Linked DNA regions of Methylomonas sp. 11b. The protein of the gene in region 2 interacts with the protein of the main gene of each other region in a pairwise test. Links are inferred from orthologs where the notes say so. Each region holds a gene or a part of one and is shown on either strand. Other genes may lie near its edges.

Evidence for each region.
Region 1: the proteins of METH11B_RS0122040 (region 2) and ftsZ interact in binary tests that used the Escherichia coli proteins (3 or more experiments, as listed by UniProt). The link is inferred for Methylomonas sp. 11b from one-to-one orthologs.

What each region holds. Positions count from the first base shown.
Region 1 is NZ_KI911557.1:3,427,879-3,444,114, forward strand. The notes cover bases 11,839-14,650. They hold ftsZ (cell division protein FtsZ), read right to left. Parts: upstream 13,919-14,650; coding sequence 12,758-13,918; downstream 11,839-12,757. Other genes in these bases: lpxC (UDP-3-O-acyl-N-acetylglucosamine deacetylase), read right to left, coding at 11,839-12,649; ftsA (cell division protein FtsA), read right to left, coding at 13,942-14,650. Outside these bases: METH11B_RS0116480 (amino acid permease), read right to left, coding at 1-1,322; METH11B_RS26915 (pentapeptide repeat-containing protein), read right to left, coding at 1,336-2,091; METH11B_RS0116490 (UbiA family prenyltransferase), read left to right, coding at 2,382-3,821; METH11B_RS0116495 (membrane protein), read left to right, coding at 3,825-4,190; METH11B_RS0116500 (hypothetical protein), read left to right, coding at 4,216-5,865; METH11B_RS0116505 (DciA family protein), read left to right, coding at 5,862-6,329; METH11B_RS0116510 (cytochrome-c peroxidase), read right to left, coding at 6,581-8,782; METH11B_RS29515 (hypothetical protein), read right to left, coding at 9,000-9,836; METH11B_RS0116520 (VPLPA-CTERM sorting domain-containing protein), read right to left, coding at 10,032-10,781; more of lpxC, read right to left, coding at 11,723-11,838; more of ftsA, read right to left, coding at 14,651-15,168; METH11B_RS0116540 (cell division protein FtsQ/DivIB), read right to left, coding at 15,189-15,932; METH11B_RS0116545 (D-alanine--D-alanine ligase), read right to left, coding at 15,919-16,236. UniProt on the Escherichia coli protein: Essential cell division protein that forms a contractile ring structure (Z ring) at the future cell division site. The regulation of the ring assembly controls the timing and the location of cell division.
Region 2 is NZ_KI911557.1:4,573,658-4,580,307, forward strand. Bases 1,518-4,440 are described here. They hold METH11B_RS0122040 (bifunctional tRNA (adenosine(37)-C2)-methyltransferase TrmG/ribosomal RNA large subunit methyltransferase RlmN), read right to left. Parts: upstream 3,574-4,440; coding sequence 2,461-3,573; downstream 1,518-2,460. Other genes in these bases: hisS (histidine--tRNA ligase), read right to left, coding at 1,518-1,690; pilW (type IV pilus biogenesis/stability protein PilW), read right to left, coding at 1,710-2,471; ndk (nucleoside-diphosphate kinase), read right to left, coding at 3,548-3,979; secD (protein translocase subunit SecD), read right to left, coding at 4,129-4,440. In the rest of the region: METH11B_RS0122025 (YfgM family protein), read right to left, coding at 1-370; more of hisS, read right to left, coding at 404-1,517; more of secD, read right to left, coding at 4,441-5,976; preprotein translocase subunit YajC, read right to left, coding at 6,052-6,402; asd (archaetidylserine decarboxylase), read right to left, coding at 6,511-6,650.

The DNA.
Region 1 (16,236 bases), 1.1 Mb from region 2 along the record:
AATAACCTAATCCAAGTATCAATCGGCAATCCCGCCATCAAACTCAGACACACCAAAATCCCGCCAATCGGCACATAAGGCACGGCCGGACATTTGAAGTGGCGTTCCATTTCCGGGTGGCTGTTGCGCAGGATCCAAACACCGCCGCACACCAGCACAAATGCAAACAAAGTACCGATACTGACTAGTTCGCCGAGTTTTTCGATAGGCATGAAGCCGGCCAGCAAAGACACGGCCACCCCGACCAGGATGGTGGATAAATGCGGAGTTTGGAACTTGGGGTGGACTTGCGCGAACAATGGCGGCAACAATTGATCCTTGGCCATCGAGAAGAATATGCGGCTTTGGCCCATCAGCAATACCAGCATTACCGAGGTTAAGCCGGCGATGGCGGCGATTTTAATGATCGGTGACAGCCAGTTCATGCCGACATGATCGACCGCCAGCGCAATGGGGGCCGGGACGTTCAATTCGGTGTAAGGGATGATGCCGGTCAACACGCCGGCTACCAGTATGTAGAGCAGGGTGCAGACGGCCAGCGAGGCGATAATGCCGATGGGTACGTCACGCTGAGGGTTAACGGCTTCCTGGGCGGCAGTGGATACCGCATCAAAGCCGATATAGGCAAAGAAAATTACCCCGGCACCGGTCAAGACGCCGCCGAAACCAAAGGGTGTGAAATTCGCCCAGTTTTCGGTTTGGATATGTCCTGAGCCGGCGACAATGAACACTACAATTACCGACAGTTTGATCAAGACCATGACGAAATTGAAGATCGCCGACTGGCGGATACCGATCACCAGCAAGCCGGTCAGTAATAAAATGATCGTCACGGCCGGCAAATTGATGAAGCCGGCCTCCGGATTGGCCAGATAAGCAGTGGTCAGATAGGTGGGTAAATGTATCCCTAGATTTTCCAGAAAACTGGTGAGATAGCCGGCCCAGCCTATCGCCACCGTGCTGCTGGCCAGGGCATATTCCAGGATCAAATCCCAGCCGATGATCCAGGCCATCAGTTCGCCCATCGTCGCATACGCATAGCTGTAGGCACTGCCCGATACCGGAATCATCGCCGCCAGTTCGCTGTAACACATCGCCGCTAAGCCGCAGGCGATGCCGGCCAAAATGAACGACACCACGATGGCCGGGCCGGCGTATTTGGCCGCGGCAATGCCGGTCAGGACGAAGATGCCGGCGCCGATCACCGCGCCTATGCCCAGGATGGTTAAATCCTTGGCGGTGAGGGTTTGCTTTAAGCCGTGCTGAACATCGGTCAAGGCTTCGACGGATTTACGTTGCAGTAATTGCTTGGGGATTTGCATGAAGTGGTCTCGATTATTTGGAAGGGGCCGGCTTTACTGAATCGGGCAGGTTTTGGGCGCCGTCAAAACGGGTGCCGGTAGTCACCGCCTCGGTGAAAATCGCATCGTGCAATTTGGCTTGCGAGAAATTGGCATTGGTCAGATTGGCTCCGGTCAGATTTGCGCCATCCATCTCGGCGGAATACAGGTCGGCGTTTTGCAAGTTGGCGTTATTCAGTTTGGCGTGTTTCAACATGGCTCGGCCGAGCTGGGCATTGCTGAGGTTGGCGCCGGTCAGATTGGCGCCTTTCAAGCTGGCGCGCATCAAGCCCATTGATTGGTTTTTCATATCCGCCGCCCATTGCACGTTACTGAGATTGGCGTGGCTCAAATTGGCACCGTCCATGATTGCTACCACGCGGCTGCCGCTCATGTCGGCGTTGCTGAGGTCGGCGTGCATCAGGCTGACGCCGAAGATGCTGGTGTTGGCTAGATTCGCGGCGCTGAGCTTGATATTGGTCATCACCGTTAAATCCAAGGTCAGGCCTTGCAGGTTACTTTTATTCAGATTGGAACGCCGTAAATCGGCGCCCCATAAATCAGCGTTGCGAAAATCCAGATTGGACAAGTCCAGGTCGGTCAAATCCTTACGACGCAGGTCGGCGGGATGTTGTTTGTCCGCTTTGGCCAGCATTTGCTCGACTTGGGCGCGGGTGAGATCGGCGGCATAGGCTATGCTTTGACTAGCCAGAAATAGCGTTACTACTGTTTTGATCGATAAGTTTGTCATTAAAACCTCCGCAATATTGTCATTGTTGATTCGGATAATCCGCTGCTCAGGACCGTATTTTCGTTGATAGTAACAGGGTCACAGACAGACTCAACGAGAAAAATGCGGCGGGGATTGTCCTTGGGTTTTTATCGGGATTATGCGGAACCTGGCAGGGGGAATGGCTTTGCATTGTGATGCCGGCCCAGTTAAACGTAGCTTGCGGAATTGCTGTTACATTACAATGTGTTTGATAGCCCAGGTGTTTTCGACTTTTCAGCGTTGCATTAATTGCCTTATAGAAAAATAACATGACAGAAACTTCGCTAGCCGCGCTTGTCGTTGATTTGGATGGCACGCTGACGCCCACCGATACCCTGGTCGAATCGGTATTACAGGTCTGCAAACGGCAGCCGCACGCTATATTCAAATTGCCGTTTTGGTTAATGAAGGGGCGGGCAGTTTTTAAAACCCGCGTAGCGCAAGCATCGTCTCTTGATGTCGAGAGTTTGCCTTATCGGACTGATTTGCTGGAGTATTTGCGCGCGGAAAAGCGCCGGGGCAGACAGTTGGTGCTGGCTACCGCAGCGCATACCGATATTGCCGATGCGGTTGCCAAGCATCTGGATTTGTTCGATAAGGTGTTAGGTAGCGATGAAAACCATAACCTAAAAGGCGTCAACAAGCTGGAGGCCATCCGCGAGGCTGTGGGGCCTAATTTTGTCTATGCGGGCGACAGCAAGGCCGATTTGCCGATTTGGCAGGCTGCGCAGGCGGCGATACTGGTCAATACCTCAAAGTCCGTCGCTAAAACTGTGCGGACAAATACCCGGATAGAACAGGAGTTTACTTCCGGCGTCAATCAACTCCGCTTGTGGCTGCGGGCGTTGCGGGTGCATCAATGGATGAAGAATCTATTGATATTCGTACCGCTGTTAACGGCCTTTTCGTTTGACGATTTGGATAAGCTAGGCACTGTTGTGCTGGGCTTTTTCGGGTTTTCCTTGGCCGCTTCCGCCACGTATATGGGTAACGATTTGTGGGATCTGGACAGCGACCGCAACCATCCACGCAAGAAATTCAGACCGTTTGCCAGCGCCGAATTGCCCATTCTGAAAGGCCTGGCAGCCGCTTGTGGACTATTGCTGATCGGCCTGGTTTTAGCTCTGACCGTATCGCAGGCTTTTTTGGGCATGCTGCTGCTGTATTTATTCGTCACCACTACTTACACATGGCTGTTGAAATCCTATGTATTGATTGACGTGATGGTGCTTTCGTTGCTTTATACACTCAGGATTATTGCCGGTTCCGTGGCTGCGGCGGTAGCGACCAGTTCCTGGTTGTTGGCGTTTTCGGTGTTTATCTTTTTCAGTCTGGCTTTAGTCAAGCGTTGTTCCGAGCTCGTGGCCTTACAACAAAAGGGGCGAGAAAGCACGCACGGTCGAGATTACCGGGCGGTGGATCTGGTAGTGCTTTGGCCCTTGGGCGTCAGTTCCGCATTGTGCGCGGTGGTGGTGTTTGGTTTGTTTATTACCTCGGCAGACACGCAGGCGCGTTACTTAAATCCGCAACTATTGTGGTTGGTCGCGATAGGCCTGATTTACTGGTTGGCGCGCCTGTGGATTAAAACCGCTCGCGGGGAAATGCACGATGACCCGCTGGTGTTTGCGGTTCGCGATTTCGGTAGCCGGATGACAGTTCTGTTGATGCTATTCGCTACGCTTGCCGCTCATTTTTTACCTTGGGAATAACTCATGCAAATTCTACTGATCGCCATTTTTAGCATCGTGCTGTCTGTTGCCGCGCAATTCATGTTGAAACTCGGTATGTCCAGTTTGGATGTCAAACAGGCCATGGCCGGGCCGCTGACGCCGCGTCTGCCCTGGATCGTATTTACCAACAAATTTGTGTTTGCTGGTTTTACCTTGTACGGCGTCGGCGCCATAGTTTGGTTGAAGGTGTTGGCATCATGGGATGTCAGTAAAGCCTATCCCTTAGTAGGCTTGGGCTTTGCGTTAACCGTGCTGATCGGGATGCTGCTCGGCGAGACTGTCACCGCTTTCCGCGTCTTGGGCATTTTGTTGATTTGCGAGGGCGTTTGGTTGGTGGCCAATTCCTAATTCTGTTCCGAGATATTTAACAAGTATGACTTGGCAACTTAGAGCACTGTTACATCAATTATTCATTCTGTCGGCGATATCGCTACTGGTGATGGTGCATTTGCACTACAGGTCGCCGAGTTTTCCGTTTACGCCGGATAGCGCCAGTTATATCGAACAAGCCAGAAACTTTCTCGATTCCGGCAGCTTGCTGATTACCCCGTATGGCTTGGCGCCGGGCGACCAGGATCAGATCGAGAATCGCTTGTTTCCCATCGGCTTTGCCGTGGTGTTGGCGGCCGTTTCCAGTTTTGGTATCGATGCGAAAGATGCGGCTATAGGTCTGGCGCATTTTTCCGCGATCACGCTGCCTTGGCTATTGTTCTTTAGTTTTCGCCGTAGCATAGGTCCCATCCTCTCCTTGCTGTTGGCCGGACTGGCTGCGTTATCGCCGGGTGTGCTCAAGCATTCGCTGATGGGGCTGACCGATGTATTCGGTTTATGGTTAGCGGTGGCTGTGATTGGTTTGATGCTGAATTCGCGGTCTATCTCCGGCTTTATCTTCGCCGGTTTGCTCGCGGGTGTGGCTTATGCGATCAGAAATGCCCATTTAGCATTGTTGGTCACCATTGTTTTATATTTTTGTTATGGCTGGTTAAGCGGCGCTGCGGGGGAACGGCGCGCTGTTTTGCTACAGGCTGTCGCGACGATGTTCGGTATGGCCGTGATTGTAGCGCCGCTGTTACTCAGAAATATAGTGATATTCGGCTCGCCGAATCCGTATTTGATGGGGCCAAGCACGATAGGTTTTGTCGAGAATCTGCGCACTTATATCGAGGCTTTGCTAAAGGATGGAACGGCTTGCAGCGAATGTGCCCGTTATGTGGCTTGGTCGCTACCGGGTTTACTGGGTTTCGGGGGGGTAATTATCGCCGCTGCCTACGCGGTTTATAAATACCGCTGGTCCAATCTACCGACTTCCGGCAAAAAAGCCTTCGCTATTTCAACGATTTATCTGGCTATGGGATCCTGTGTGGTCGTCGCCGCCCGTACCCGCTATCAATGGGGGGAACTGATTAATCTTCGCCACACCCTGCAATATTCCCCCTTTTTATTGGCTGGAATGTTTGCGCTGATGGCAGATTATGGCAAGAAGCCCGTTCTTCATCTTAATGGCTGGAAGAAGGCCAAGTTGGCGATTTCTGTCTGCTTGGTGTTTTTCCATGTTAACTATGCGGTCAATTCGGAGAGTTTCCGCAATAGCGATAACGAATACCCGAAATTGGCGAAGGCATTTTCAACGGGAAAAGCCTATTTGTGCGGCAATCAGGCAGACACTTACTTGGTGTCTAATTGGGCGCATGTATTTCGGATAGAGTGCGGCGCACGAGTCCGCCAGATTGAGGCAATTACGGCTGGGGCAAAGGGCGATGAAATGCGAGCATTCATGTCCGCCGGCGATGGGTATGTTTCAGTGCTCGATGCTGTCAGCGATATAAAACAGCAAGCTGGCAGCAGACCAATACGCGTCGGTTTATTTCCGGGCCGATTCGGTGTGGGGCCTGAAAATTTGCCTTTGTCAGCCGTTGATGAGCGGCAAGTAGCGGCAAAAGGCTGGCAAATTATTAAAAATGATCAACAGGGCCTGATTCTGGAATATTCAAAAGTCGGCATCCAGCAAATGGATGCGCTATGACTCGCTATCGCAAAAATGCATTTAAAACTGCGCTGGATTTTGACAACAAGCAGCTGAATCTGTGTTTGGCGCAAATTACCAAGCAACAAGCCTTGCTTGCTATTGTTAGAACGGCGTTACCGGCTGATATTGCCCCGCACGCCGTACATTGCGTGGCCTCCGGTTCGCAGCTGCTGTTGTACTGCGATTCGGCCAGCTGGGCATCGCAAATACGGTTTTTCAATCGAGCGATTTTAGACAAGTTGCATGGCGCAGGGCATCCCTATATTGTCCGATTGCAAGTGCGCATCGTTCCGCCGATAGCCGAGCCGGTTCAGCCGAAACGCGTGCCGTGTTTACCGTCGGTTGAAAATATCGGTTTGATTTGCGATCAAGCGCAGCGAGGCGATGAGCTAGACGTGTTGGGCGCAGCTCTGGCGCGCTTAGGGGCGACACTTAACAAGCGATTGATGGAAGGCAGGTAGGTAGTCAGCTTGCTTCGTAGATATGGGCGATCACCCTAAAAAACATACGGCTGCTTTGGCCGCAGTTGTCGGATCTACTATCAAACTGGAATAAGCTCAGAATGAGCGCTCTGAGGGATTGATTGCGGCTAGTAGTCAGGGGCTGCACTTGCAGCCTAGCGTTTTGAGATAAAGACCCCGATGATTTTAATCTCGCCGTTTTCAGAAGTCACCGGCCAAAGCCGGTGACTGTGGATTGAAGTTTAAGCCCGCTATGGTGCCAAATATTCTTCGAAAGGCCGTATCGGCGATGAGTTGCCTTGCGCGCCAACCGCTTCAATGGTCAGGAATTGATCTTTAGCGAGAACGCTGGCCAGCGGATTGCCACCGCTTACTGCCTGCTCAGTGCCCACGTGACCATGAGGTATTTTGATTTCAGGATGATCGAAGGGCGCTTTTTCGTACCGGACTCTGTCATCCGTCAGGGTCTTCAGGAAGGCGATCAGGTCGGCTCGGTTTTGTGCATCCAGTTGTAAATTGGGCTGCGGAAACACCCGAGTAACTTGCTTGCTGTCGTAGGCGAAGTTCCCGCCTCGCGAATAAAACTCTATCGCTTGTTCCAGCGTGGCCATGCTGCCGTTGTGCATGTACGGTCCGGTTAACTCGATATTTCGTAGCGACGGTATTTTAAATGTCGAATCGACGGCGGCAACCATTTTCTTGCTGTTGGGCTTGTTCAACTCCGCTAAAGCGGCAGCTGTGGTGGGCAAAAAGGCATTGCTGGCCGGTAGAAAACAGTTTTCCGTACTTTGCGGCTGGGGTCTTATGCCGTCGGTAATCGCAAACAAACTCGGCAGTGAATAAGGCAGCTTCAGATTTAGGGCAAGCGCCTCCTGAAAATCGCAGGCGCGGACTTTCTCGACATCCTCTTCCAGCACGCCGGCGCTATTCCCCGCCAGATACTGTAAATATTGCCGGCTGAACGATAACGGGTTGCCGAAGTCGTCGATGCCGCCCACGCCAATATCAGCGGCTGCCTCGGTTACCCCGGTGGAGGAGAAGCCGGTATCGAAAAACGCCGTGACTGGCGCGTTTTGGATAAACAAGGGGATGCGATTCACCACATTGGTTGATGCGCTGATGTAGAAGGCCGGCTCGCCAAATGCTTCTGGATGGGTTTTAGCAATGGCTGCGTTGGCGTTGATCGATGCGGCGCTGAAGTTGGGGCCCAGATGGCAGAGTGCGCATTGATTTTTTCTGAATTGTTTCAAGCCGTTCAACTCCGAAGCGCTTAGCTCTATGGGTTGATTGCCGGCGTCGCGGGCGCTGTTGTCGAAGGGCGATTCATCCGAAATCAATGTGCTTTCATACAGTTGGATGGCCAGACCAAAAAACATCCCAAAGTTGGCTTCGGTCTGATTGTATGGCGCCAACCCTTTGGGTACCGGAATTGGCGTGCTACCGTTGAACGACCAGTATTTGGGATTGAATGCCTGCATGACCAGCAGCTTATACATGGTGTTCATGCCTGGTTTCGTATTCAGGCTGTAAGGTCCTAATACACTATCTTCAGGATGCACTTTCTGGTTTTGCAAAGGGCGGCGTAACAGCAGTTTTCTGCCGAGCTCCATCAAGGTCCGGTTGCGGCAGGCCATCTCGGTGGTGTTTTGCGGTGGAGCTACCGCTAATGACGCCAACGAGGAATTGAGCAAATGCAGGCGTTGTTTGCTGAGCGTCGTGGCGTTCTGTTTTACCCAGACGCCGGCGTTGGGATCGCGGTCGCCCCAGGGGCTGCTGCCGTTAAACACATTGTTGGCGCGACCGTCCCAAAAATTGCGATGATTAAACACCGCATTGATGACGCTGGGCGCGTTGCGCGACGTCACTTTGCGGGTGCCGACGGCGCCGGCATGAAATAGACTATCGGCGCTGCGGCTGCACGAGTCGTTAGGGGCGGTGTAGCGGTCTACTGCTCTGAAATCCCCGCCGAAAGTACCGGACGAACCGACTACATTGTCGGTGTCGTAGAGGATCGTGGAATGTTCCTGTAGTGGGTCTTCTCGTTGATGTAACGGGAAGTCGCCGGCGCTGAGGGTATGATTCGGTCCCAACGACGCACCAGTCATGGCATTGCTGAATTCTTGGTTGCTTAAAGGGCTGGATTGGCCGCCCGGTGCAAGCTGATTTTTTACCCTGCCGTCGGCGCCGGCGTGAAAGTGGCAAGATGCGCAGGCCATGCCGTCGCTGCCAACGTTAGTATCCCAGAATAGCGCCTTGCCCAAGACAATCGCGGCATTCTTGTTGACGACAATAGGGTCCGGGCCGTCCAATAATCCAGGGACGGGCGGAACGGGCAAATGCTTCAGGCTTATCGGCATCGGCCCTAGCGCCAATTCGAACGCGGCTGCATTGAAACTGAGCAGCGCAGTTCCGGCTAAGACAATCGCTAATAGGCTATGACGAAACAATGTCATGGTGAAACTCCACTGAGAAATGGTTAAGTGGCGAAAAAATACTGCCCAAACCGCTTACAACGGGCGGGCGTGAACGAAAAAAGGCCGATAAACCACAGCAAGTAATTTATCGGCCATCCTTATTCCTTTAGCGAAGTCTCTCGCCAAATTCCGTATTTACACGAACACAGGCTTAAGTCTTTTGGGTTTAAGCGCTTCCTTGTGTGTTGGTTAACGCTTAAGCGTTGCGTTTGCCTCGGCCTATGCCCAAAAAGCCGGCCAGCGCGCTACCGAACAACCAAACAGCCGAAGGCACGGGTACCGCGGCAGGTGGGGTGTATGTAGAGGCGGCCGCCGACGCGGAAATGTTCAAGGAGATACCGGCGCTGGAGCCGAGGACGTCTGCGCCGCCGACGAACACTGCATACCAGCCGGCCTGCAAATCGTTCAGCGTCAAGGTAGCGTATCTTTTGGTGTTGGCAAACGCAGGGTTACCGGTGACACCTGTCGAGCCGGATACGCCGGTTTCATAGAGGTCGTCGATACTGACATCGTGTGCACCGGAGTCGATGACGTCGCCGAACGAGTTAACGTAGTTTTTGCTGGAGGAACTGACGTAGCCCAGCGTTTCGACAATGCCGTCAGCGCCTGTTGCCCAGATGATGCCTGGATCTCCGGCTTGGCCGACCGAGTTGAATTTATGGATTTGGCCGGTTAGCTCTGCCGGTGTATCGACGCCGACCGTTTCGCCCGAATAAGCCACATTGGTTCTGAAGATTGAAAACGCCGGAAAGTTTGCAGCGGATGAGCGCGCGTCTACGGTCACGGATTGGGCTGATGAGCTTAGATAGAAGTTGGTAAATGCGCCTTGCATGCCCCAGCCATCGTTGGACAGAGCCGGATTGCCCGCGAAGCCCAGATTGCTGGAATTGAAACTGGGGTTTGAGATGCTAGTGCCCAACTCAAGGGTGTTATCGGCACCTGTCCAAGCCGCCGCGGCGGGTTGAGCGAAGGCAAAGGATAAGGCAGCGGAAGATAGGGTGATTTTGAAAATGTTTTGTAAATCGATGTTCATTTTTGAGTGTCTCCAATATCCACCACATCGCGGTTTACGATTGTGGTAGATTTAAGTTGCTGTTTAATCTGGATTCGTCTGAGGTGTTTCGGGCCTGGCAGCCAAAAGTGGACGATTCCAAAGTTTTAATATGCATTGCGAGGGGTAAGTCGATAGCTGATGTCGGTTTACCTACTCGCTCTTACTCCCTGTGGTTTATGCGGTGCGGCGTTTGCCGAATACGCCTAATCCCGCTAACGCAGAACCAAACAACCAAACGGCCCCTGGCACCGGTACTGCGCTAACGCCCTGTGCAGTTATGGTTAAAGGCAGGTTGGCTCCAGTGACGTAGTCGTTAGCGGTAAGGGTTATTTGATAGTCAAAATGATCCTGACCTGTGGTGCCAGTTACAGGGTTGAGGCCAGTTGCACCGGTAATCGTGTCGCCCTTATTGAAACCCAGCACGGCTTCTTCAATGGTGAGAGAGTAATCTCCAAAAGCAATAATGTAATTGCCTACGTCCAAAGCAGTCGCCAGATAGGAGTCTCGGCTCAACAAGCTGCCGTCGGCCCATCCGCCGGTATTGCCAGGTATGGTGTAGGCTGGACTGTCGTCGCCGCTGACTATTTCCGTAGTGAGTGAGACCGTATCCTGAAAAATGCGGAATTGGCTATCCGCCAGGGTTAGTTCGCCGTCGCCGTTGATATCGACATAGGCGCCGGGATGTGCGCCCCAGCCCGCTGCGTAGCCTTCATTCGCCAGCACATCGATGACAACATTGGCAGCCGATGACAACGAAAACGAATAGAAATCGATTGTGGTACCGGCGCCGTGAACCGGGTCGACGGTCTTATAGATGGTTCCGTTTACGACCTCGGCCTGTGCGCTGCTTAGGCCTAAAAGTGAAATGGCAAGTGTTGCAGCCACCTTTTTTAAGGTTTGGGCATTTCTAGTGTTAACAGACATAATTCAATTCCTTTAAATAGAGTAAGACGTAGATTTTTACCGGTAGTCTCTACCGGCGACATTCAAGGTTTCGTATTTCCCTTTACGAGTTGTTGTCTAACGCACATGTGCCCGCTGCCGCGATGCCAGGCTCTTACTGTTCGATCCTGTTCGTACGGTAAGGGCCTAGGGCTGGCCGTTTGACCAACGGCTTCCCGCGCAATTTGAACGGTCTTAAAACCACTAAGTATTTCAATATTCCCGGATTGATCATGCCGCGCTATGTTTGCGAGAGAAGCAGTCCAAAGAGTTTGAAATACCGGGCTAGTTTGCACAGTGTGTTAAACAATGGGTTCAGACCAATCAGGTGATATAACAAACTATTCCTGACCAGTGAGCGACTGCTAGGGGATAGTTGTCGTCGTTTCCATATCGACCCGCTAATCCCTTCTCTTGCCTGCTCAAAAGAGGTAGCTCGACTATCTGAATCAGATCCGCAGCTTTCCGGCCCCGCCTTGCGACGAGTGTGGCGACTTGTTGGCTGCGCCCAGAGGGTGCAGCATTAATAGCTAAGCAAAATATGCGCCAGAATAACGCTAAGTGTGGGTGGTCAGCTTTTTTGTATGAATATTTATATATAAAACAAGGGGATAAATGGTTTGCTTTGAGATGGTGGGGCTGCAATAAGCGTGGCTGTTTTCCGGGGCTCCAGCTGGCTTTAATACTAGGGGATGAGTTATTTCACGTATTTTGAGTTATATCCCTTACTTTTTGCAGGGATAGACTTTGCCATCGGGATGAGCAGATGAATTAGAGCCAGCCTAGAGAGTCGGCCATTTCTGAAAGGGCCATGGCTACTCATTTAGGGCAATATTAGCTGGAAAATTCTTTAAAAATTGGCTGGAAGGGACGGGGAGGCTTGGGCCTCCGCCGTTTATTCCGGGTATTTGGCGGGGTTGGTCTTAGCCGGTAGCTCTAGCCGAAGTTTGCGCGGAATGCATGAAGGATATGGGTGCTTCTTCGGCATTTTCGAAAGTCACCATTTCCCAGGCGTCTTTGTCGTTCATTAGACTTAGCAACAACTTGTTGTTCAGCGCGTGGCCGGATTTGAAGCCTTGATATTCGCCGATCAGGCTGTAGCCCAGCAAATATAAGTCGCCGATGGCATCGAGGATTTTGTGTTTCACAAATTCGTCGGCATAACGCAGACCGTCTTCGTTCAATACTTTGTCGTCGTCCACCACGATGGCGTTATCCAGGCTGCCGCCCAGCGCCAGATTGTTTTCACGCAAAAACTCGATGTCCTTCATAAAACCGAAAGTGCGGGCCCGGCTGACTTCCTTCACAAACGTAGTCGAAGAAAAGTCCATCACAGCGGTTTTTAGATGTTCGGAAAACGCCGGATGTTCGAAATCGATGGTAAAGGTGACTTTAAAGCCATCGAACGGTTCGAACGCGGCCCATTTATCGCCGTCTTCCACGCGGATTGCCCGTTTGATGCGGATGTATTGCTTGGGGACATCCTGCTCGACCACGCCAGCCGATTGCAACAGAAACACAAATGGTCCGGCGCTGCCATCCATAATCGGTACTTCGGCGGCGCTGACATCGACAATCGCGTTGTCTATGCCCAAGCCGGCCAAAGCCGACAGCAAATGTTCGACGGTGGACACCTTAACGCCGTCGCGGACCAAAGTCGTGGACAGCTTGGTTTCGCCAACATTTTCTGGGCGCGCGGCTATCATCACCGGCGTTTCCAAATCCACGCGGCGAAAACGGATGCCGGTATCGGGCTCGGAGGGGTGCAGGGTCAGATAGACCTTATCGCCGGTATGCAAACCGACGCCGGTGGCTCTGATGGTGTTTTTTAAAGTACGCTGTTTAATCATGAAATGCCGACAAATAGGTAAAACAAAGTCGGGGAGTCTATCACAGATTATGCGATAGCTCCCCCCGAACTTGGCTCAGCTGCCTCATAGACGTGCCGCAAGCGACCCTTAGTCTGCTTGGCGTCTCAAGAAGGCCGGTACGTCCAAGTAATCCAGGTCCACATCGTTTCTAGGTTGCGCGCCAAAGCGAGATTCCCGAGCCGATTCCTGTTTTTGCTGGCGGACGATGGTCGGTTTGTCCAATTGATCGTAATTGATCTCGCCGGCCGCGACTTTTTTCACCAAGCTGATTGGCGAAGCGGCTTGCTTGGCTTTTTCGCCCATGCCGGTGGCGACGACGGTGACCTTAATTTCCTGACCCATGGCTGGATTGACCGCCATACCGATTTTCATGTCGGCGTCTTCGGAAGCGAATGCATGCATGATGCTGCCGATTTCGTCGAACTCGTTCAAGCCCAAGTCGCCGTTGGAGGTAACGTTCACCAAAATACCGCGTGCGCCTTGCAGATTGTTGTCGTCCAACAAAGGGCAGGCAATGGCTTTTTCTGCTGCCAAACGCGCGCGGTTTTCGCCGCTGGCGACGCCAGTACCCATGATCGCGCTGCCCATATTGGACATCACGGTTTTGACGTCGGCGAAGTCGACGTTCATCAGGCCTGGGTGAGTAATCAGCTCGGTAATACCTTGCACCGCATCGCGCAATACGTCGTTAGCCGCTCGGAACGCTTCCACCAGCGATTTATTGTTGCCCAAAGTCGGCAGCAATTTTTGGTTTGGAATGATGATCAATGAATCGACCAGTTTTTCCAGTTCGCGCAAGCCGGCATCGGCCACGCCTTTTTTCTTGGAACCTTCAAAATCAAAAGGTTTGGATACGACGGCTACGGTCAGTACGCCCAGTTCTTTGGCTACTTCGGCAAATACCGCGATAGCACCAGTACCGGTACCGCCGCCCATGCCGGCAGTCAGGAATACCATGTCGGCGCCAGCAATTACTTCGCGGATGCGGTCGCGATTTTCTTCCGCTGCGGCTCTGCCTACTTCAGGACGAGTGCCTGCTCCCAGGCCCTTGGTTAGTTCTACACCCAGTTGCACAATGGACTCTACGCTCATTTCCCGCAGGGCTTGGGCATCGGTGTTGGCACAGATAAATTGCACGCCGTCGATACCATCTTCCACCATGTGATTAACCGCGTTGCCACCACCACCACCGACGCCGATGACCTTGATAACCGCGGTGCCGCTACTATCCAATAATTCATATTTCATTTTCACACCCTCCAGACAAAAAATTAAAAATTTCCTTGAAACCAGCTCTTGATTTTTGATAACAGATCCGCGCCATCATCGTTCATGCCTAACGCCCGGCCGTGATGATCCTTGCCATACAGCAACAAACCCACCGCGGTCGAATAAATCGGGTTTTCCGCTACATCGGTCAAGCCGGATACATGCAGCGGTACACCCATGCGAACCGGCATATGGAATATTTCCTCCGCCAACTCGACCAATCCTCTTACTTGCGAACTGCCTCCGGTAATTACCATGCCGGCCGCAATTAAATCTTCATACCCACTTCTTCTTAACTCTGCTTGTACCAGCAGCATTAATTCTTCGTAACGCGGCTCGACAATTTCCGCCAGGTTTTGCGCGGAGATCTTGCGCGGCTCACGGTCGCCGATGCTGGGGACCGCGATGGTTTGTTGCGGATCGGCCAATTGCGTCAACGCGCAAGCGTATTGGCGTTTGATTTCCTCCGCGTTTTTGGTCGGCGTCCTCAGCGCCACGGCGATGTCGTTGGTGACTTGATCGCCGGCGATGGGAATCACCGCTGTATGCTTGATCGCACCTTCCGAGAAAATCGCAATATCGGTGGTGCCGCCGCCGATGTCGATCAGACACACCCCCAAGTCTTTCTCGTCGTCGGTCAAAACCGCCGCGCAGGAAGCCAGTTGTTCCAACACGATGTCATCCACATCCAGTCCGCATTTGCGGATGCATTTGACGATGTTCTGTTCGGCGCTGACACTGCTGGTGACCATGTGCACCTTGGCTTCCAAACGAATGCCGGACATGCCGATCGGCTCTTTGATGCCTTCCTGTTGGTCGATCACAAACTCCTGCGGCAGGATGTGCAGGATCTTCTGATCGGCCGGAATCGCCACCGCCCGCGCCGAATCGATTACTCTATCGATGTCGTGTTGGGTGACTTCCTTTTCCTTGATCGCCACTATGCCGTGTGAATTCAGGCTTTTGATATGGCTGCCGGCGATACCGGCAAACACCGATTTGATCTGGCAACCCGCCATTAATTCGGCTTCCTCAATCGCCCGTTGGATGGAATGCACGGTCGATTCCAGATTGACCACGATGCCTTTTTTCAGGCCCTTGGACGGTGCGGTGCCGATACCGATCACTTCGATTTCGTCGCCACCTCGGTATTCACCGACGATGGCAGCGACTTTCGACGTGCCTATATCCAGCCCCACTAATAAATTTCGATCTGTCTTTTTGGCCATTGTTTATGCTCGGTAAGCGTTTAAATCAGGTTTTTGTTTTTTTCCACGATTGCTTTCCAATCGATATTGGTGACTTCCGGTTTCCAGGTCACTGCAAAGCCGTTCGGGTATCGGGTATCCACGCTCGCTATCATGGCTAGCTGTTCCTCACCCAATAAATCCATGGTTCTTAGAAAGCGCTGCATATTTTCCAGCGGCGCCTTTCTGCCCAACTGCATTTCCATGCCGCTGGCTAACTTGATCCGCCAGGCTCGTCGTTCGTTGACGTGAAACTCGGCGAGCTGCATCGATTTATCCTTCAAGACGATGTAGACGCCTTTCATAATCTCCAACAGTTTCTTTTCCTGGCCGTCCGGGCCGGTAATCAGCGGTAAATTTTTAAATTCGTCGATATTGTCCGGTACCAGCAAATCGCCCTGTTTGTTCAGCAGTGCCGATTTGCCCCAGCGCACCACCGGCTTTTGCTCGGTAATTTTTATATGCACCGCATCCGGCCACACCCGCTTTACATCGACCTTATCTACCAAGGGCAGGGCTTTAATCGCTTGATGAATTGCATTCATGTCTGCCTGGTAATAGCCTTGTTTCATTTGCGGCGCCAACACTTCTTTCAGTCTGTCCTTGCTGGTGTATTGGAACGCGCCTTCAATCTTGACGTAGCGGATCGGCTTGCTGCTCAGCGCGCTGGCGCCGAATTGCTGCCAAGCCCACCAGCCGCCGCCGATCAACAGCGCGGTCATCAAGATCACACTAAACCGGCTCACCTGCACCTGCCATGCTGGTTTCCAAAATGCGCCAAACCAATTCTTCGAAACTAATCCCCACCGCCTTGGCCGCCATCGGCACTAGGCTGTGGTCGGTCATGCCGGGTACGGTATTCACTTCGATCAGTTGCGACCGGTCGTTAGCGTCGATAAATACATCGACACGCGCCCAGCCTTTCACGTCCAATGCCTGACAGGCTTGTACCGCCAAGGCTTGTAATTGTTGTTCGCGCTCCGCACTCAAGCCGCAGGGGCAGTGGTATTTCGTGGTGTTAGCTCGATACTTGGCATCGAAATCGTAAAA
Region 2 (6,650 bases):
CATCGCTGTCGGCTTCTTTGATTGATTTTTCCAGAATCGCTTTAGCGCCTTCCAGATCGCCTTTTTGCACTTTACTTTTGGCCAGTTGCAGGCCGGCATAGTGGGCGTAAGCGGTGCCGGGAAATTCGATAGGCAAGCGTTCCGCCAGTTTTTCGGTGGATTCGCTATTGTCCTTGGCCGCGCTGTCCAATAATTGTTGGTACATTTGCGAGGCTTGGTTGCGTTTGTCCAGTTGGTGGTTTTGCCAAAGATTCCAGCCGCTCACCAATACTATTGCGGTGACAACACCGGCGATCAATGAAGTCTGATTGGCTTCCCACCATTTTTTCAACTGTTCCAGCTGTTCTTCTTCGGTATCGTAAATTGCCACGGTAGTTCTCTTCTATTCTCAGGTTACAAGGGATTATTGGCTGTGCCAGTCTTGCAGGGTTTGCAGGAGTTGGTCGTGATTGTGCGTGCTTTGTTCAGCGTCGATACGCAAGGGTTTCAAGGCCACTTCGCCGCGTTGGGCTTCGTCGTCGCCGATGATGATGGCGTACTCTGCACCTGATTTATCGGCTTTTTTAAACTGACTCTTGAAGCTGCCGCCGCCGCAATTGACTTGCAGTTTTAAGCCGGGAATCGCATCGCGGATGCGCTCTGCCAAGCGCATGCCGGCCACTTCGGCACTGGTGCCGACGCGTATCATGTAAACATCCGTGGTACGTTCGACCGGTACGTTATCCAGCAACTCGAGCAGGGCCAGGATGCGCTCCATGCCCATCGCAAAGCCGATGGCATGGTTGGCTTTGCCGCCCAATTGTTCGATCAGGCCGTCGTAGCGGCCGCCGGCGCAGATGGTGCCTTGCGAACCCAAGTGCTCGGTGACCCATTCGAATACGGTCTTGCCGTAATAATCCAGGCCGCGCACCAAGCGGGTATTCAACTGGTAGGCGATGCCCAGGTCGTCCAGCGTGGCTTTCAGGCTATTGAAATGCGCCAGGCTTTCTTCGCCCAGGTGCTCAAGCAACACCGGAGCCTGTTGCAGCATGGCCTGCATGTCGGGGTTTTTACTATCCAGAATGCGTAGCGGATTGGTTTCCAGGCGGCGCAAGCTGTCTTCGTCCAAAACCGCCAGATGTTGTTGGAAATAGTCGACCAGTTTGCCGCGGTAGGTCAGACGTTCTTCGCTGGTACCCAGGGAATTGATTTGCAGTTCGACTTTATCGCGAATCCCCAATTGCTTCCACAGCCGGTCGGTTAGGGCGATGATTTCCGCGTCGATATCCGGGCCCGGCATGCCATAGGTTTCCACGCCCAGTTGGTAGAACTGCCGGTAACGGCCTTTCTGCGGGCGCTCGTGACGGAACATCGGTCCGTAATACCACAAGCGGTGGCTCTGATTGTGCAATAAACCGTGTTCCAGACAGGCGCGCAAACAGCCGGCGGTGCCTTCAGGACGCAGGGTCAACGAATCTCCATTGCGGTCGTCGAAGGTATACATTTCTTTTTCGACGATGTCGGTGACTTCGCCGATCGAGCGTTTGAAAAGCTCGGTTTTTTCGACGATGGGCAGCCGGATTTCCTGATAGCCGTATGCGCCCAGTACTTGTCTGGCCTGGCCTTCCAGCCACTGCCAATAAGGCGATTGCTCGGGAAGGATGTCGTGCATGCCGCGGATGGCTTGGATAGCCTGTTGTTGTTTTGCCATGATCTTGTTTGCTGCCGGATTATTTGCTGATCGCGGTTTTTACTTGTTGAGCCTCTTTGGAAGCCGGAAATGAGCTAATCAATTGCTCGCGGTATTCTTCGGATACTTTGCTGTTGCCCAGCGCCCGTTCGGTTTGAAACGCTATCCACAGCGTTTCCGGGGTATGTTTGGCGACACCCAGGTAGCGTTCCAGAAAAGCACGGGCCGACATAAACTGGCCATTCTGATAGCTGATGCGTTGCATCTCCTGCAAGGCCGGCGAATAGTCCGGTTGAGATTGCAGTGCTTGACGAAAATACTCTTCGGCGTGCTGCATGTCGTTTTGTTTTGCATGGCAAACGCCCAAATTGGTCAGCGCGAACCAGGGCCGGCTGTTCATCGGCGAGGCCATGGATTCTTGCAGCAGGGCGATGCCTTTGTCGAATTTGCCTTGCTCGCACAAAAAACGCCCGTAGTTGTTCTTGATGCTGAAGTTGTCCGAGTCTTTACTCAAGGCTGTTTGATAGCTCTCGCTGGCCGCTTCGGTTTGTTTGATACGCTCGTAGAATACCGCCAGCGCGTTATGGGTTTCCGGGTTGCTGGAATCCAGTCGCACTGCGGTTTCCAGCTTTTCCTTGGCGACTTCGAGCATGCCCATATCCAGATAGCGGGCGCCCATCTGTAAATTGAGCTTGGCTTTTTCGGCATTGCTCATCGTGTCGCGGGTCTCCGGCAGTAAGCCGCAGGCACCCAGCAATAAACCGATCAGCACTAATCCGCGCGCTGTTCGCCTATTGGCCATGCGAAAGTCCTTGCGCTTGCAGCTTTAAATGTCTGCGGCTCTTATCTTGTACTTGACCGACCAATTGCCCGCAAGCTGCGTCTATGTCTTCGCCGCGGGTCTTGCGGACGGTGGTGACGATGCCGGCATTATGCAGAATATCGCGAAACTTCAGGATAGCGGCGTTACTGGAGCAGCGATAGTGCGATTGCGGAAACGGATTGAAAGGAATCAAATTCAGTTTGGACGGCACGGTTTTCAATAATTTGACCAGGGTGCGTGCATCTTCGGGGCTGTCGTTGATGCCGTCCAGCATCACGTATTCAAACGTAATGTGTTTGCGCGGACCTGTTTTGGCGTATTCGCGGCAGGCCTCCATCAATTCTTTCAGCGGATATTTGACGTTGATCGGCACTAGTTGGTCGCGTAATGCGTCATGCGGAGCATGTAACGATACGGCGACGCTGACATCACAGACTTCGTTCAGGCGTTTCATCGCCGGCACAATACCGGAGGTGCTGATGGTGACGCGGCGTTTGGACAGGCCATAGCAAAAGTCGTCCATCATTAAATTCATCGCTGCCACGACATTGTCGAAGTTCAGCAGAGGCTCGCCCATGCCCATCATCACCACATTGGTGATGCGGCGTTCCGGCCCCAGTCTTTGTTGCGCCAGATAGAGCTGGCCGATGATTTCGGCGGTGGACAGGTTGCGGTTGAAGCCTTGTTTGGCGGTCGAGCAAAAGGTGCAGGCCAGTGCGCAGCCCACTTGTGAGGACACGCACAGGGTGGCGCGGCGTTCTTCGGGGATGTAAACGGTTTCCACCCGATTGCCGCAGTGCATCTGTACCGCCCATTTGCAGGTGCCATCGGACGCCAATTGTTCGGCAACGATTTCCGGGACTTTGATCTGGCAGTGTTCTTTTAAATGACTGCGCAGCGATTTGCTCAGGTTGGTCATCTCGTCGAAATCGGAGATGCCTTCCTGATAAATCCATTTCAGCACCTGAGTGGCGCGAAACGGCTTTTCGCCGAGCTCGACAAAAAAGGCTTGCAAGCCTTTTCTGTCGAAATCCAGCAGATTAATCAATGCTGGCTTAGCGGATACGGTCGCAGAGTTCATCAGCAGAGAAGAAGTAAGCGATTTCTCTCGCAGCAGATTCCGGTGCATCGGAACCGTGTACGGCGTTTTCGTCGATGCTGACCGCGAAGTCGGCGCGAATGGTGCCGGGAGCGGCTTCTTTAGGATTGGTGGCGCCCATCAATTCACGGTTTTTCAGAACCGCATTTTCGCCTTCCAATACTTGCACAACGACCGGGCCGGAGGTCATGAAGCTGACCAAGTCTTTGAAAAAGCCGCGTTCTTTATGCTCGGCATAAAAGCCTTCGGCTTGCTCTTGGCTCAGTTGCAGCATTTTGGATGCGACGATGCGCAGGCCGTTTTTTTCGAAGCGGCTGACAATTTCCCCAATCACATTTTTAGCGACTGCATCAGGCTTGATGATTGAGAAAGTACGTTCGATTGCCATTGTGTAACTCCAGTGAGGATAGTGATTGAAAAATTAATTACGCATTATATCTTGTCAGGCAGGGTGTTGAGAAACGCCCTGCCGAATAGTGCTTTTCCGAAACGGCTGAATAGGCCCGGTTTGTGCTGCGCCGAGCCTCAATTTTTTGGCTAGATGGAAATTTTATCGGTGCGATGATCGTTGCCGTAGAACCAGTTGACCAACATCCGGGTGCCGGTAACCGCAGTAAATACCGAAGTGGCAATCCCAATCATCAGGACCAGCGCGAAACCCTTAACCGGGCCCGTGCCAAAGCCGAACAATAATACTGCGACGATGAAGTGAGTCACGTTGGAGTCGAGAATGGTCGCAAACGCTTTTTCGTAACCGACGTAAATACTGGCCTGCCGGCTCAAGCCATTACGCAGTTCCTCGCGGATCCGTTCGTTGATCAGCACGTTGGCGTCCACTGCCATACCCACAGTCAAGACGATACCGGCCATGCCTGGCAAGGTCAGGGTGGCTTGCAAAACGGACATGATGGAGATCAGCAGTACGACATTGAACAACAAAGCAAAGTTGGCGATCAAACCGAACGCGCGGTAATAAGCGACCATGAAAAACACGACCAGCAGGAAGCCGGCGGTAATCGACATCATGCCTTGATCGATATTTTCCTGACCTAAGCTGGGGCCGACTGTGCGTTCTTCGACGATTTCAACCGGAGCGGCCAAGGCGCCGGCTCTGAGTAATAAGGCCAAGGTGCGGGCTTCTTCAGGGCTATCCAGGCCGGTGGTTTGGAAGCGTTTGCTGAAACTGTCGCGGATGGTGGCGACGCTGATGACTTTTTCGACTTTTTCCTTATGTTGGACTTTCTCGCCGTTAACGACCCGGGTTTCGGATTTGTATTCGATGAACACCACCGCCATCGGCTTGCCGATATTTTCCTGGGTCATCTTGCCCATCTTCTTGGCGCCGACGCCATCCAGCGTGATGAATACGGCAGGTGAACCGTCTTGATCCAAGCCCGATGACGCATCGGTGATCTGGTCGCCAGTCACGATAACCGAACGTTTCAACAGCACCGGAGCGCCGTTTTTGTCTTTATACAAACGGCTGCCGATAGGTTCGTGACCGCCCAGGGCCGACTGCACATCATGCTCCACGTCCACTAAACGGTATTCCAGTGTTGCTGTGGTGCCTAACAATTCTTTCGCGCGGGTAGTGTCTTGTACGCCGGGTAATTGCACGACGATGCGGCTGTCGCCTTGTTGCTGAATGATAGGCTCGGCTACGCCCAGTTCGTTCACCCGGTTACGCAGCGTGGTAATGTTTTGGCCCAGCGCCGCCTTCTTGATTTCACGCAGGTTGCGTTCGGGAATGTTTAACGTAAATTCATTCGGACCGCTTTCCACTAGATCGAGGGTGCGGAAGTCTTTGTTGAGTACTTCCGTGGCGGCAACTCTGGATTCTTCGTTAGGCAGCACGACTTTGATGCCGCCAGCTTCCTTCGAAACTGATTGATACCGAACTTTTGCATCGCGGAAGGCCGAGCGAATATCGTTGGTATAGCGCTCTTCCGCTTGTTTCAGCGCGCTGTCCATATCCACTTCCAACAGGAAATGCACGCCGCCGCGTAAGTCCAAGCCAAGATGCATAGGGTTTGCACCGAAAGCGCGCAGCCAAGCAGGGGTGGCAGGCGCTAAATTTAAGGCGACTGTCGCTTTGCCGGACATTTGTTCGCGCAATATGTCCGCCGCTTTCATTTGTTCGTCGGTATTGTTGAAGCGCGCCAGAATTTTGCCGTCGGCAAATTCGAAGCTTTTCAGCGTAAAACCAGCGTTTTTGATGCTGGCGGCGACTGCGTCAGCCTGAGACTGCTGCAATGGCGTCGGGCTAGACGAAGCCAATTGCACTGCCGGGTCGTTGCCATAAAGATTGGGCAACGCGTAAATCGTACCAACCAACAGCACGAAAATTACTAGGATGTTTTTCCAGACAGGGAAATGATTTTGCATGGTTATTCCATTAAAAGCAGTGACAGCCAGGCTGTTGCGAATAAAAGCGGGGGATATCGCAGGGTTAAAGCAAACTTATTCTTTGGTTCTTTTGCTGTTCAAGGTTTTGTAAGTACCTTTTGGCATCATGTTGGCGATGGCATGGCGCTGTACCTGAATAAAGCTGTTATCGGATACTTCCAGTTTGACGAAGTTGTCGTCCAGTTCGGCCACTTTACCTAGAATGCCGCCGGTGGTGACCACTTCCGCGCCTTTACCCAACGCAGCCAGCATTTGTTTTTGTTCCTTGTTGCGCTTGGATTGTGGGCGGATGAACAGGAAATAGAAAAATATCAGAATGCCCAACGGGAACAGCATGCCTTCAAAACCGGGTTGTACGGCGGTGGGCGCTGTTTGGGCCAGCGCATCAGAAATCAAGAAACTCATGGTAATCCTCTTATTGTTATCGTCGTTTTAATGGTCCGGCCGGGCGGACAGGCGCGCATTATGCCACACTAGCAGTGCTTATCACATTACGCAGTCGATTTGCCCGGTTTATGCTAGCGTCCGGCCGATGGCTTCGCCCAGTTGTACCGCTTTGCCGGCGGTCAAGTCTTCATTCCAGGCGGTTTTTTCTTTACCGAACAAGACGATAATGGTTGAGCCCATATTGAACCTGCCCATTTCCACGCCTT